Roseiconus lacunae: one gene and its partners. The protein of the gene in region 4 interacts with the protein of the main gene of each other region in a pairwise test. Links are inferred from orthologs where the notes say so. Each region holds a gene or a part of one and is shown on either strand. Other genes may lie near its edges.

The links.
Region 1: the proteins of rplL (region 4) and obgE interact in binary tests that used the Escherichia coli proteins (3 or more experiments, as listed by UniProt). The link is inferred for Roseiconus lacunae from one-to-one orthologs.
Region 2: the proteins of rplL (region 4) and trhO interact in binary tests that used the Escherichia coli proteins (3 or more experiments, as listed by UniProt). The link is inferred for Roseiconus lacunae from one-to-one orthologs.
Region 3: the proteins of rplL (region 4) and dnaE interact in binary tests that used the Escherichia coli proteins (3 or more experiments, as listed by UniProt). The link is inferred for Roseiconus lacunae from one-to-one orthologs.

What each region holds. Positions count from the first base shown.
Region 1 is NZ_VSZO01000001.1:1,308,084-1,311,391, reverse strand. The notes cover bases 59-2,941. They hold obgE (GTPase ObgE), read right to left. Parts: upstream 2,157-2,941; coding sequence 960-2,156; downstream 59-959. Other genes in these bases: FYC48_RS04990 (DinB family protein), read right to left, coding at 2,494-2,941; FYC48_RS05000 (type III pantothenate kinase), read right to left, coding at 59-963. In the rest of the region: more of FYC48_RS05000, read right to left, coding at 1-58; more of FYC48_RS04990, read right to left, coding at 2,942-3,054; FYC48_RS04985 (alpha/beta hydrolase), read right to left, coding at 3,135-3,308. UniProt on the Escherichia coli protein: An essential GTPase which binds GTP, GDP and possibly (p)ppGpp with moderate affinity, with high nucleotide exchange rates and a fairly low GTP hydrolysis rate.
Region 2 is NZ_VSZO01000002.1:335,220-338,633, forward strand. What follows is about bases 51-3,039. They hold trhO (oxygen-dependent tRNA uridine(34) hydroxylase TrhO), read right to left. Parts: upstream 2,011-3,039; coding sequence 1,090-2,010; downstream 51-1,089. Other genes in these bases: fba (class II fructose-bisphosphate aldolase), read left to right, coding at 51-926; tpx (thiol peroxidase), read right to left, coding at 2,041-2,556; FYC48_RS07575 (cytochrome c3 family protein), read left to right, coding at 2,681-3,039. Outside these bases: more of fba, read left to right, coding at 1-50; more of FYC48_RS07575, read left to right, coding at 3,040-3,414. UniProt on the Escherichia coli protein: Catalyzes oxygen-dependent 5-hydroxyuridine (ho5U) modification at position 34 in tRNAs, the first step in 5-carboxymethoxyuridine (cmo5U) biosynthesis.
Region 3 is NZ_VSZO01000015.1:71,961-76,485, reverse strand. Bases 202-4,301 are described here. They hold dnaE (DNA polymerase III subunit alpha), read right to left. Parts: upstream 3,948-4,301; coding sequence 402-3,947; downstream 202-401. Other genes in these bases: trmB (tRNA (guanosine(46)-N7)-methyltransferase TrmB), read right to left, coding at 4,209-4,301. Also shown: FYC48_RS19935 (PSD1 and planctomycete cytochrome C domain-containing protein), read right to left, coding at 1-170; more of trmB, read right to left, coding at 4,302-4,525. UniProt on the Escherichia coli protein: DNA polymerase III is a complex, multichain enzyme responsible for most of the replicative synthesis in bacteria. This DNA polymerase also exhibits 3' to 5' exonuclease activity. The alpha chain is the DNA polymerase catalytic subunit.
Region 4 is NZ_VSZO01000017.1:114,260-117,454, reverse strand. The notes cover bases 363-3,132. They hold rplL (50S ribosomal protein L7/L12), read right to left. Parts: upstream 2,071-3,132; coding sequence 1,654-2,070; downstream 363-1,653. Other genes in these bases: rplA (50S ribosomal protein L1), read right to left, coding at 2,709-3,132; rplJ (50S ribosomal protein L10), read right to left, coding at 2,137-2,667; FYC48_RS21105 (metallophosphoesterase family protein), read left to right, coding at 625-1,470; metK (methionine adenosyltransferase), read left to right, coding at 363-422. Outside these bases: more of metK, read left to right, coding at 1-362; more of rplA, read right to left, coding at 3,133-3,195. UniProt on the Escherichia coli protein: The binding site for several of the GTPase factors involved in protein synthesis (IF-2, EF-Tu, EF-G and RF3). Is thus essential for accurate translation.

The DNA of each region.
Region 1 (3,308 bases), on a different replicon or contig from region 4:
TAAGTCTAAAATGCCTCGACAGACGAGATTGTGCTTCACAATGTGAGAAATTCGCAAATGTCGTGAAATCAAATCCGCATCTCCGCCGGAAATGACTACAGCGATTTTTCCACCCAGGTCCGGTTCAACTGCCGCGGCGAACTTGGCGTAATCGCCGGCCAAGCGTTCGACCGCTCCGGTAATCGACGAGATCACGCCCAAACGAATGGCCGATTCGGTTTCTTTTGCGGGCGCCGAAAACGCCCCCACCGACGGGCTTGCCGTCGTCGGCTTTGCCGCTGGTGACATCGCCGCAAGGTCGGTGGCTGGAGCGACGGATGCGGATGCCATGGCAGGCAAGTTTTCTGTTCCGCCGGCGAGCGCGGCGAACTGCATGCGAACTCCGGGCAAGATCGCTCCGCCGTGAAAGACAGGATGCCCATCCGGCTCCGCGTTCAATCTTGCTGGGGTGACTAAATCGATCGTTACCGCCGATCCGGAGTCGACGACGATCGCCCCTGCGGGGAACTCGATCGCCGCGGCGTGGGCGCTCAGCAATCGATCGATGCCAACTCGATCGGGATAGTCAACCTGGACCGACAGTGGCACATCGGTTCGTGACAGTTCATTCCAACAAGCGGTAGGGTGTCGCTCTATGATCGTGACACCAAGTGGGACACTGACCGCGCGGTTCACCGAGGAGACCCAAAAATTGACATCGCCTTGATCGAACAGCGGCGCGGCCCAGTCCAGCAATCGCGCCGCAAGATCCTGGTCGGCATTTTGGTCGGTTGCGGAGATCAAGAAGGTTTGATCGGGGTGTTGATCGTCGTCCGCCGTCGCAAGCACACTTGCCTTGATCGCCGAATTGCCGATGTCCAGTGCGACCTGGTTAGGGGCGACCTGGTTAGGGGCGACCTGGTTAGGGGCGACCTGGTTAGGGGCGACCTGGTTAGGGGCGACCTGGTTAGGGGGCGTTGTCACGACGTCTCCCCTGAACCGGACTCCTTTGGCGTTTGTTGCCCTTCGGTCTGCTTGGCTTCTTCGTCGGACATGTCTTTCGCTTGCAGGTCGTTGGAAAGCTGAGCGGTCGGGCCGGCCAAGTGCGGTGGAACGCGTCGCTTGCGTTTGGGCTTGGCTTCCGTTTGGGTTTCCACAACCACTTCGCCGGCATCGGTCATCGCTTGGCGACGTTCTTGGACCCGGGTCATGATTTCTTCTTTCAGTTCCGTCAGACCTTCGCCAGTCATCGAACTGACGAGAAATACCTTCCGCCCCGTGATTTCATGCAAGCGTTTGGCAACATCGGGGGCCGCATCAAGCTCACATTTGGTAACGGCCAGGATTTCGTCGCGTTGTCCGAGCGACTCGTCGTACAGCGAAAGTTCGCTACGAATCGCTTCATAGTTTTCAAGCGGATCGGTTTGATCGGTCGGTTCTGGTTCGACGAGATGGACGAGTAGACCGGCGCGTTCGACATGTCGCAAGAATTCGTGCCCGAGTCCGACGCCGTCGCTGGCACCTTCGATCAATCCGGGGATGTCGGCCAAGACGAACGAGCGAACTTCGTCGAGTTCAACGATGCCGAGGTTAGGATGCTTGGTCGTAAACGGATAGTCGGCGATTTCGGGTCGAGCGGCCGAGATTCGGCTCAGCAGCGTGCTCTTACCGGCGTTGGGTTTTCCGACCAGTCCGACGTCGGCGATCGATTTAAGTTCCAAGATGACCGACCGAGCCTCGCCTTCTTCGCCGCGGGTAAATTCGCGTGGCGCTTGATTGGTGCTCGATTTGAAATGCGCGTTGCCTTTGCCGCCTTTCCCACCTCGGGCAACAACGAAGGACTCGCCGTGAAGCGTCAGGTCTTTGATCACAAATCCCTGTTCGGCATCGATCACCGTAGTCCCCGGGGGAACATACAAGGTCTGGTCATGACCGCGGCGTCCGTGTCGCAGAGACCCCTGGCCGGGTTGGCCTTTGGGGGCATTGTAAAATCGTCGGTTGGCAAACGCGGCCAACGAATTGACCCCCAGCTTGGCTTCTAAAATCAAGCTGCCACCGTGCCCGCCATCTCCTCCGTCTGGCCCACCACGAGGGACATACTTCTCGCGACGCATGCTCATGCAACCGTCGCCCCCCTTTCCGGCATGAAGCTCAATTTGAACGCGGTCGACAAACATGGTGATCAGAATCTTTTCAAGTGAAGTCGCCGAACCGGGCGATGTCGGCTTAGTGGACCGTCCGGCCTAGTGCTCCGTCTAGACCCAATGTTCGGGTTCGGCTCATCAGCCGACGACGGGCGTTAGCCTCGGTTATTACACCGAAACCGTGGCTAACCCTAAAATCAAAGGTCGACGAAGCATTAGTTGGATAACTGGACGGCTGCTGTCCAGATTTGATTCGGGAGCCCCTGCCGTTACCAGGCGGCGGGTTTTCCACACTCTGGCGCGGGTGACTCGCCAAAAATGTTGGCGAGACGCAGCGCTGGTTCGCAGAGCCCGGTTCAGGAAAAGCGACTCACTTTACCATGTCCGGCATTCGTTTCGCAGTGACCGAGCAGCGGTTTTCCACAATTTCAAAGTGGTGCAGTAGATGCCCCGCGGCCAACCAGGCTAGCGCCCGGACGGTGATCCGATGCCCCGAAGCGGTTCCGGCACAGTCCCAGGCGGAGGGGACAAGTCGTTCAAGGAGCAGCAGGTTGGCTTGACGCAACTCGCCCAGTTCGGTCACCAGCCGTGAAAAGTTGCCTAGTCCGAATCGGCTGTCGGCCGAAACATTCTCGTCCCAGGCAGGGAGGTCGGGCTCGCTGCCGTCGGCGATGCACATGATTCGGTAGCCGAACATCCGCTCGGCGTTGGCACAATGCTCGAAGACTTGGCGAATCGTCCACGAATAGGGAGCATGCACCCGATCGACTTGTTCGGTCGAAACGCTTCCGGCGAGATCACAGATCCAGAACAATTGCTGATGCAGGACCGCCGTCGCCGACTCACCTTCGACGCGGGCGATCAACTCGCGGTGGTAGTCAAAACTGATCTCTTCGGGTTGTGGGCGGCGACTGGCAATGCGTTGGGTCATCACAGGAAGGATACTCGACTCGTTCGCGGTGGCTGGGCATCCCCGGCAAAGGGGCTTCGGCGGTAATGGGCGGACTGCCCTTACCGGGTCAATTCTTTAAGCATCGTCGCGGTGGTTTGGATCGAGTCACCGTCGATCGTGTGCGGTCCGTAGAACTGATGAAACTTCAGATCGACTTCGGCCGAAATCAGCATATCACGAAGGCGTTCGGCGGACGCGAACGGCAAAATCGGATCGACCGTTCCGTGGGATTG
Region 2 (3,414 bases), on a different replicon or contig from region 4:
AACAAATCCAGGCGATCATGGAAGCCGCCGAAGAAACGGATTCTCCAGTGATCATCCAAGCTTCGCGTGGAGCACGTGCCTACAGCCAAGACGCTTATCTGCGTCACTTGATGGTCGCCGCGACGGAACTGTACCCGAACATTCCGATCGTCATGCACCAAGATCACGGCAACAGCCCTGAAACTTGCCAATCGGCGATCGAGAACGGTTTCACCAGCGTGATGATGGATGGATCGCTGAAAGAAGACGGAAAAACCCCCGCCGATTACGACTACAACGTCGCCGTAACTAAGAAAGTTGTCGACTTGGCACACGCCCAAAACGTCAGTGTCGAAGGCGAACTCGGCTGCCTAGGGTCGCTCGAATCGGGCGGTGGCGAGCAAGAAGATGGCCACGGTGCGGTTGGCGAATTGTCGCACGACCAATTGCTGACCGACCCCGATGAAGCCGCTCGATTCGTCGAAGAAACCGGCGTCGACGCCCTCGCCGTTGCGATCGGAACCAGCCACGGTGCGTACAAGTTCACCAAGAAACCGACCGGCGAAGTTTTGGCGATGGACCGAATCGAAGCGATTCACGCCAAGATCCCGAACACCCACTTGGTGATGCACGGCAGCAGTAGTGTTCCCCAAGAACTTCAAGACATCATCAACCAATTCGGTGGTGAAATGAAGCAAACCTACGGCGTTCCCGTCGAAGAAATCCAGCGCGGAATCAAGAGCGGTGTCCGCAAGATCAACGTCGACACCGATTGCCGGATGGCGATCACCGGTGCGATCCGCAAGGTCCTGACCGAAGATCCTTCGGCATTCGACCCTCGTGCATACCTCAAGCCAGCTCGGACCGCAATGAAAGAAGTCTGCGTCGCCCGCATGACCGCGTTCGGCCAAGCAGGCAACGGTGCCAAGCTTCGCGCGACGCTGTAAGCGACGATCACCGAAACGGGACTTGTCTCGCTCGTCCTGACTGATCAACCAACAAAAAACGTGTGCCCAGAGAACTCGGCACACGTTTTTTTATTGCACAAAAATCGCCCTGCCGAAATCACTCTGCCGAAAACCGCCGGCACAATGATCAATCGAAAGCGTCCTAACGCTCGTACCCTTGGCGTTCCCACATCGATTGGCGTTCGGCGAATCGACGCTTACGCTCTTCAGAAATCTCGTTCACACAATTCGGACACTGCACGCCGGCTTGATAGTCCTCGTGCTGTTGCTCCTGTTCGCTGACCGGCCAACCACAGGCATAACACATCACGTGCTTACCTTCGGCGAGCCCATGGCCGACCGACACACGATTATCAAACACAAAACAGTCCCCGCGCCAAAGCGACTCCTCTTCCGGCACGGTTTCGAGGTACTTTAAGATACCGCCTTTGAGGTGATAGACCTCATCAAATCCCTTTTGTTTGAGCAGCGCGGTTGATTTCTCACACCGGATGCCTCCGGTACAAAACATAGCAATCTTCTTTTGCTTTGCCGGATCGAGATTCTCGTCGACGTATTCGGGGAACTCTCGAAACGATTCAGTGTTAGGGTTCTGCGCCCGCTCGAACGTTCCGATCGATATTTCGTAGTCGTTCCGAGTGTCGATAACAATAACGTCGGGATCACGAATCAAATCGTTCCAATCTTGTGGGTCGACATACGTGCCGACAGACCTATTGGGATCAATGCCCTCGACACCCATCGTGACGATCTCGCGTTTGAGTCGAACACGACGGCGCCGAAAGGGTTGCTTTTCACAATACGAAAGCTTGATATCGACTTCTTTGAATTCGTCGAACGAACGAACATGATCAAAAAACGCGTCAATCCCGGCCCGAGGCCCGGCGATCGTGCCATTGATCCCTTCGCTGGCCAAGAGCACCGACCCCTTCACGTCATGCTGATCGAGAACCGACTCGAACCCTTCACGAAAGGCTTCAAAGTTCGGGACCGCGACGAAGCGATAGAATGCGGCGACGGTGATTGGCAGAGTGTCGTTCGTTTCGGAAATCGGATTCGACATCGTTCTCGCGAATACAGGTGATTGGCAAAATTACAGGAGCATGCGAAGCGCCGCCATTGCGGTCGCGTAATCAGGCTCCTCGGTGACTTCGGAGACAATTTCCTTATGGGCGACTTCGCCATCGGAATTGAGGACGAAAACGGCGCGGGTGAGCAACTTTAGCTCTTCGATCTGAACGCCCCAATCCGTGCCGAACGCGTGTGTTTGGTAGTCGCTGGCGGTTCGCATTTTGATGTCTTCGGCGCCACAGAAACGAGCCTGCGCGAACGGCAGATCGCGGCTGACGGTGACGGCATTGATTTTGTCGCCGAGTGCGGCCAACTCTTCATTGAATTTCTTCGTCTGCACGGCGCAGGTCGGAGTATCCAAGCTGGGGACGACACTCACGATCGATGGCTTTCCCTTCAGGTCCGCGAGCGTCAGCGTCTGGATACCTCCGTCGGCGTAGTGCAAGGCAAATTCGGGCGCCGGTGAACCAACTTCCAGGCCTTCGCCGGCCAAAGTCATCGGATTGCCTTTAAATGTAATGACACCTGTTTGAGTCATCTCGCTTCCTGGGGGGTGTAATGCATGTCGAGTGAAATTCGTCCGCCATTTGCCGGACGATCTCGCCAGCAAGGGTGGTGCGCCGGCGATGCCCCAATTATGTTCCCGAATTCGATGGGCGTGAATGGGGGACGGTTTGTTCGAACGACCTCCCCGTCGCTGCCAAATTGTTGCTTCGATCGTCAACGACTACGACATGATGCCCCAAAACCGCACCACGCTCGCATTGTTTTCGTCCGCCGCCGTGTTCCTGGGCGCATTGTTCCTGGGCGTTTTCGTCCCCGTTGATCGATGCGATGCCGCCGGCGACAGCAAGTATGCCCATCACGATGGCAATGCCCGTTTCCTGCACCATATCCATCTTTACGACGCAAGCAACAAACGCATCGACCCCGATTCGACGACGCCCTATTCAAGCGTCAACACGTGTGGGCGCTGCCATGACTACGATACGATCTCACACGGTTGGCACTTCAATGCGTTCATGGCCGACACGGCCGACGGTCGCGAGGGTGAACCGTGGATCTGGACAGATGCTCGTACCGGAACCCAACTTCCACTTTCCTATCGCGACGGAAAGCAGAGCTTTGACCCAAGAAAACTTGGAATCGATCGCTGGTCAATGGTCAAGCAATTCGGGGGACGCCTTCCCGGCGGCCCCATCGGGGCACCTCCTGAACCCATCACGCCTGACGAAGCGGCACCGGATGAAGCGAACGCAGCATCAAACGAAGGCCAGTCAGGGGCTCCCGAATCACCGTCGCGTTGGGGCTTGACCGGATCGCTCGAAATCGATTGCTTGGCCTGCCATGGCGTCTCTGGGTCGTATGACTTTAACCAGCGGCGAGAGCAAATCGC
Region 3 (4,525 bases), on a different replicon or contig from region 4:
AGATAGTCGACTGGCTCGGCCGGTAGCTGTGCCGGAAATGCACAAGACGCCGCAAACAGGGCGCACATGATCCGGATGAGCCGTGCGTTGATTGCTCGAGGCTTGCCCGTGGCAGAGCGATCGGCGACTTCAACAAGCTCACGAGCGAAACGTGGAGATTGGCTTTGCATGACAGACCAACAGCGGATCGATGAGAACCAGCTGACTGTCCTTCACGATCCTAGGCGGGCAACAGCCTGTCACGTTGCGGTCGGGTTACGAACAACCGCGCCGTCACGAACAGACGTTGTGAATGGTGGAATCTTCAGTCTAACCGGTTTGGAAATGCCAGTGTTGCGTTAAAAGCGCAGTCTGTTTGCCCGACAATCCCCCCACGTATCGGTGGTTTCCTGGATTCGACGCTATCGCGGCTTACTCATCATCAATCGATAACAACCTTGGCCTAGCAAATCATCAACTCGGGTTCGCATTTCCGGAGTCACATGGACTTTCATGCCCGACTTTAAGTGCACCGTCTCGCCTTCGGCCAACCTCATGCTAAACAGCAACTCTTGGTTTCCGGGATAGCCACGCAAAATCTCACGCAGCAGTTTCAACGTTTGAATCTCGTGCTTTTCCTCGTCCAACCGTATCCGCATTCCGTGGGTGTAGCGATTGTCGAGGTCATCGATCGGAATCAGTTCGTCGATCACCAAGTTGGCCTCATCACCTCCACCACGACGATCGATCTTTCCTTTGGCTAGGACGACGGCATCGGGCTGAACCTTTTCACCATGGTCGGCAAAGTTACGCGGCCAGAGGATGCATCGGATCGCGCCTTGCATGTCTTCGAGGTCAAAGTTCGCGTATTTTGAAGGTTGCCCCGGTTTAGGGTTCTTGGTGTGAGCGATTTTGATCGAGCTGATCATCCCACCCAGAATGACTTCCCCGCGATCTTGGATTTCGGCTAGGCCATCGGTTTGGTGTGTCCGGAACGTCGCCAGCCGAGGTTCAAATTCGGCCAGCGGGTGCGATTCGAGGTAATACCCGAGCACTTCTTTTTCGTTGCTCAGCTTTTCGCGATCCGGCCACTCTTCCATCTCCGGCAGAGTCGGCTTGACCGTAGCAGCCTCCTCGTCTTCGAAGGCACCAAACAGACTCGCCTGGCCACTTTTCTTATCCGCTTGGACGGCGATGCCAGCTTGAATCGCTTTTTCAATCACGGCGAATAGTTGGCTGCGTTTCGCTTCGAAGCAATCCATCGCACCGGCCTTGATCAATGTTTCGATCGCCGATTTATTACAGGCTTGCAAGTCGACACGTTCGCAAAAATCAAAGATATCTTTGTAGGGGCCGTTGTTCTTGCGTTCCTGTTCGACCGCGATCGCTGTCGAACCGCCGCACGATTTGATGGCCGAGAGCGCGAAGTGAATATTTCCGTCGGCGACGCTAAAGTCCGCATCAGATCGATTGACGCACGGCGGCAAGACATCGATGCCCATCCGCTCGCAATCTTCCATATGCTCGATCAACGCATCCTTGCGTTTAAAGTTTCGCCCGTCGATATCGCTGCACAACAGCGACGCCATGAACTCGACCGGGTAATGCGTTTTCAGATACGCCGTCTGATACGCGACCAGCGCGTACGCGGTACTGTGTGATTTATTGAAACCGTAGCCGGCAAATTTGACGATAAGATTCCAAATGTCTTCGGCGTCTTTTTGGCTCAGCCCACTTTCGACCGCCCCCTTGAGAAAGACTTCCTGGTTCTGATTGATCAGGGCCTCTTTCTTTTTACTAATCGCCTTAATACATGTGTACGCTTTTGCCAGCGGAACACCGCCCAAGCGGTTCAGAATCCGCATCACCTGTTCCTGGTAAACCATCACGCTGTTGGTTTCCGACAGGATCTCTTCGAGGACCGGGTGTTTGTACTCGGCTTCTTGGCGACCGTGCTTAATGTTGACGTAGTCGTCGACCATGCCGCCTTCGAGCGGACCGGGGCGATACAACGCGGCGGTCGCGATAATGTCGTGGAAACAGTCAGGCTTCATCCGCGTCAACAGATCGCGAATCCCGCCGGATTCAAGCTGGAACACCCCCTTCGTCTCGCCGCGTTGCAACAGCGCATACGTTTCTTTGCAGTCGAGGGGAAACTTCAGCGGGTCGATCGTCTTTCCGGTAGTCTGCTTGATTAAGATCACCGACCGACTGAGCATCGTCAGGTTACGGAGGCCCAGAAAGTCCATCTTGAGCAGACCGCTGGCTTCGACGTCGTTCATCGACCACTGGGTGATGACCTCCTGCTTTCCGGGTACACGTGTCAGTGGCACGTATTCGGAAAGCGGCTTGTCGGCAATCACGACCGCCGCGGCGTGGGTTCCGACGTTTCGCGCCAGCCCTTCGATCTTCATCGCCAAGTCAAGGAGCTCGCGAATTTCCGGATCGCCGTCGTAGGTCTGTTTTAAGTCGGCGCTTTTCTCGAGCGATTTCTTGATCGTGATCTTTAGTTCGTCGGGCACCATCTCGGTGATCTGGTTCACCCGTGCGAGCGGGATCCCCAGTGCCCGTCCGGTGTCTTTGATCGCCGCCCGCGCCGCGAGCGTTCCAAAGGTCCCAATTTGGCAAACGTTGTCGGCACCGTAGCGCTGCTTGACGTATTCGATTACCTCGACACGACGTTCTTTTTCAAAGTCGATATCGATATCTGGTGGCTCGGTTCGACTTTCATCCAGGAACCGCTCGAACAGCAAGTCGTAACGCAACGGACAGACGTGCGATAGGTAAAGGGCGTAGCACACCAACGCCCCGACACCACTTCCCCGCGCGGTGGCGGAGATACCTTTCTCTCGCGCGTGGACCACAAAGTCCCACACGATCAAGAAGTACGTCGGATAATTCAGGGTTTCGATCACGCCCAATTCACGATCCAAACGTGCGATCACTTCGTCGGACAGCTTGCCGTCAATGATCCGTTCGTCGTCACCTTCGTAGCGCTCCAGCAAGCCTTCGATACACAACTCGCGAAGGTAATCGATCGGCTTCTTCTCCTCGGGGCACTCGAAGTTCGGGAAGTAGTACTTGCCCAATTCCAAATCGATATCAACCGTGTCGGCGATCTCTTGACTTCGAGCGACGGCATCTTCCATGTCCGGAAAATGCTCGTACATTTGATCGGGGCTGCGAAGGAAGAACTGATCGTTCTCCATCTTCATGCGCGACGTGTCCGTTCGAAAACGCCCCGTATTGATGCACAGCATGATGTCCTGTGCTTCGGCGTCCTCTTGATTGACGTAGTGACAGTCGCTTGTCGCAACGACGGGCAATCCGAGACGCTGTGCGATGTCGACGGCACCTTCGAGCTGCATCCGCTGGATGTCCAGACCGTTGTTCATCACTTCGATGAAGTATCGATCACCGAAGACACTTTCAAACCAATTTGCGATCCCGGTTGCCTCTTTGACCGCGTCGTCGGTATCGGTGCCTTTCATCACCGCACGGCTAAATTCGCTACTGACACATCCCGACAAGCAAATCAAGCCTTCGTTGAACGTCTCGAGAATCTCTTTGTCGATCCGTGGCTTAAAATAAAAGCCTTCCAGTGAGGCGGCACTGGCTAGCTTGATCAGGTTCTTGAAACCGGTTCGGTTTTTGGCCAACAACGTCAAGTGATAACTCGCGTCCTTGCTGCTACTGGCGCCCCCCTTGTCGAATCGACTCCCCGGGGCGATGTAAGCTTCATACCCGATGATCGGGTTGATCCCTGCCCCCTTGCACGTCCGATAAAACTCGAGCGCGCCGTGCAAGTTCCCGTGATCGGTCAGCGCGAGCGCATTCATGCCATGATCCACCGCCCGATTGACTAGCCTTTTAATGTCGCTGGCACCGTCCAACAGGCTGTAGTGACTGTGACAGTGAAGGTGAACGAACGGGCGAGTGCTGCTGAGATCGGTGACGATTTCCGACATGACGTGCGAAGTCCTCCGTGGATGGTTTTGTCACAAGACGCCGATTTTCTCGACGAGTGTTTGCAGGAAGCGATGCCAACTCCCCGCAAATGATTCGGTCGATAAGAATCAAACGCATCCTATCATACCGAATCGCAATTCAAATGGATCAACGTGCCGGCGCAGACGCTTTGAACGTACGCTTCTGGGGCCCCTGGAAAGACGCCTTGATCGACACACCGCGGCGGCCCGCTACCGGGACTTGGTTCCGGCGAGACAGCGTTAACCGCGTTTTTCGTACCGAACTCGATAAACCGGGATCTGATTCTGTCGACTGCGGCGTTCGAAATGCGTTCGGTAGTCCAAGTCGTGCGTTGACTGTTTCTTTTGCTCGGGAATTGGAACACCGAATTCGGGGGCCACGGCGGCGATCATTTCGACGGTCGATTCGAAATAGTCCAGCACATCGGTCCAAAAGTGAAAACGTCCCCCGGGACGCAACGCCGTGAGGAAATGCTTGACACTCGTCTCGTTAACCACCCGTCGCTTTCGGTGCCGCTTTTTCCACCAGGGATCGGGAAAATAAACGTGGACCGCTT
Region 4 (3,195 bases):
CATACGGTGGTTGGGGACGCCACGGCGGTGGCGCGTTCAGCGGCAAGGATCCAACAAAGGTTGACCGGAGTGCGGCTTACATGGCTCGCTACGTCGCTAAAAATATTGTCGCGGCAGGTCTGGCCGAGCGTTGTGAAGTTCAGCTTGCATACGCCATCGGCGTCAGTGAACCGGTCAGTGTGCATGTTGATACCGAAGGTACCGGGGCGATTCCCGATGCCAAATTGTGCGAGTTGGTTCGGGAGCACTTCCCGCTATCACCGGCCGGGATCATCGAGCATTTGAAGCTTCGTCGTCCCGTATTCAAGGCGACCACTTCGGGTGGCCACTTTGGACGCGAGGGTGACACGTTCACTTGGGAAGCGACCGACAAGGCTGATGCACTTGCCGCGGCAGCCGGCACCGCTAGCGCGGCTAGCTAGCGCCCCGTCTAGATTCCATTTTGGAGTTTGGATTTTCAGCCGAAGAGCGCTGGCCCGGTGATTACTCGGAAACTGCGGCTAGCGCCATTCGGCAGGCCAGGAATCGAACTGGATTGAAGCACTTGTCAGCGGCTTTCGGCTCCCATCCGTAGCGGAAGCCGCCGAGGCTTTCGGTAATGCTATGTCTGATCGATCTCGCCGAATGCCGACTCTCGCCCGGCCTGTCGAAAGCCGTGGTGGCTTAGTTAGGCTCGCTTGGTCATCCGACATTCACCTTAATCATGCAACTCTGCGAGCTTGGGATCAGTGGGTAGCGGGGCATCCGGTCGGCGACCTGCGTGGGCTGTTGGTCACCGGCGATCTCTCCGAAGCCGAGGATGTCTTCTTTCAGCTCGGTCGGATCGCCGAAACGTTTCCCTTGCCGATCTATTTCGTGCTTGGCAACCATGATTTCTATGGTTCGTCGATCGGGGCGGTGCGTCGGGTGGTGACTTCGATGTCTCGCAACCAGCCTCGGCTGGTTTACTTGACCGACAGCGCCCCAATCGAGCTTTCTGCTGGGCACTTTTTGGTCGGTGAAGACGGGTGGGGTGACGGAACGGTCGGTGATTATGTTGGTTCGCCGGTTCGGCTAAACGACTTCGCCCTGATCGAAGATTTCGCCGCGCAGCAGCCAGGCGAGTGGCTCGATCGGTTGATGCAATTGGGGCGCGAGTCGGCCGAGCGGCTCGGGAGTAAGCTGGAGGGATTGCCGGGGAACGCAAGAGTGGTTCACGTGGCGACCCATGTCCCGCCGTTTCGAGAGTCATGCTGGTACAACGGCCAGACGGCCGACGATAATTGGGCGCCATTTTTTGTCTGTGGCCAGTTTGGTGAGGTCTTGCTTGATTACGCGCGGGCGCACCCGGCGGTCGAATTGCAAGTGTATTGCGGGCACACGCATAGTCCCGGGGTCGCCAAGATGCTGGGCAACCTCACCGTCCATACCGCAGGGGCTGTTTATGGCGAGCCAAAGGTCGAGCGTTTGCTGGAATTGGGTTCGGCATAGGCAATCGTTTGCCCGTTTGTTTGGCCTGGGAGGTTATTTGGTCTGTCAGGCCGGGGAGTGTAACTGGGAAGGAGTGTTTCGTAGTGCGCAAACAAAAACCCTGCGTCGCGACGTCGCAACGCAGAGTCTTTGAGTGTACAACCGATCGGGAATACGAGCGATCGAGCGGAGGGGTAGGGTGAACTACTTGAGTTCGACCGAACCGCCTGCTTCTTCGATCTCGGCTTTGATTTTTTCGGCGTCTTCTTTGGAAACCGCTTCTTTGAGGGTCGCAGGAACGCCTTCGACCATCTTTTTGGCTTCCATCAGCGAAGCGCCGGTCAGGTTTTTGACGACCTTGACGACGTTCAGCTTCTTGTCGCCGAACCCGGTCAGGACGACGTCGAATTCGGTCTTTTCGGCTTCAGCTTCTGCTTCACCGCCACCGGCTGCACCACCGGCGACCATCACGGCTCCGCCAGCAGCTGGCTCGATGCCATGAACGTCTTTCAGGTAGTCGCTCAGTTCTTTGGCTTGCTTCAGGGTCAATTCGGCGATTTTGTCGCCCATCGATTTGGTATCGTCGCTGTATTCAGCAACTGCTGCACCTTCTTCACTCATGACAGGGTTTCCCTTGTTAAACGAATAATCGGTTGTAGGTAAACGTTAGGGTTCGGTATTGGCGAACTACTCGTCGCCTTCGCCTTCGCTGATCTTTTTCAGCTGGCTGTTGAGCATCTTTCCAGGGCCAAGCATCGCGGCAGACAGAGTCGCTCCTGGGCCAAGGATTTGGCCAACGAGGGTTGCGATTTGTTCTTCACGGCTGGGCCATTTGCTGACAGCTTTAACGCCATCGGCATCTAAACGCTCGCCATCCATGACGCCGCCTTGGGCGACGAAGTCGGCGTATTTCGTTTCATCTTTGTCCAGGCGGACGACTTCTTTGACCAGCGAGACAAAGTCATCGCCGCCAAAGCAAACGGCCAATTGGCCATTGGCGCCTTCGAAGGCGGGTGCCAGCGAGGTACCCTCGGTGGCACGGCGGGCGAGGGCCTTTTTCACGACGAAGATCGTGATATTTTTTTCGGCCAACTCACCGCGTAGTTCGTTCGTCGTGTTCGCGTCCATCCCCACGCAGCTGACCAGGACGGCGTCTTCAACGCCCTCCAACCGCCGCTTGATGTCGCGGGTCACGAGGTCTTTGACGTACTTACTCATCGAATCGATTCACGGAAACAAGGAGAGCGGAGACAGATCGACTAACAAGTCACACGTACACTGGGACTCATCGTTCCACAGATCGCCACACCTTTCATGTAGGTGCCTTTGACGTTCTGAGGCTTCAGGCTGTCGATAAACTGAATGAATGCGTTGATGTTGTCGACGAGCTTCGATTCGTCAAAGCTCATCTTGCCCACCATCGCATGGACGTTGCCGCCCTTGTCATTACGGAACTCGACTTTACCCGCCTTGTACTCCTGAACGACTTTACCGACGTCCGGGGTGACGGTGCCAGCACGCGGGCTGGGCATCAAACCACGGGGGCCGAGGACGCGTCCGAGAGGACCAACCAGACCCATCATGTCCGGGGCGGCGATGCAGACGTCGAAATCCGTCCAGCCGTCTTTGATCTTTTTGGCGAGGTCTTCTTGGCCAACTTCGTCAGCCCCAGCCTCTTCGGCTGCCTTGGCTGCGTCGCCTTTGGCGAAGACAACAATGCGTTGTTGCTTTCCGATCCCGTGCGGA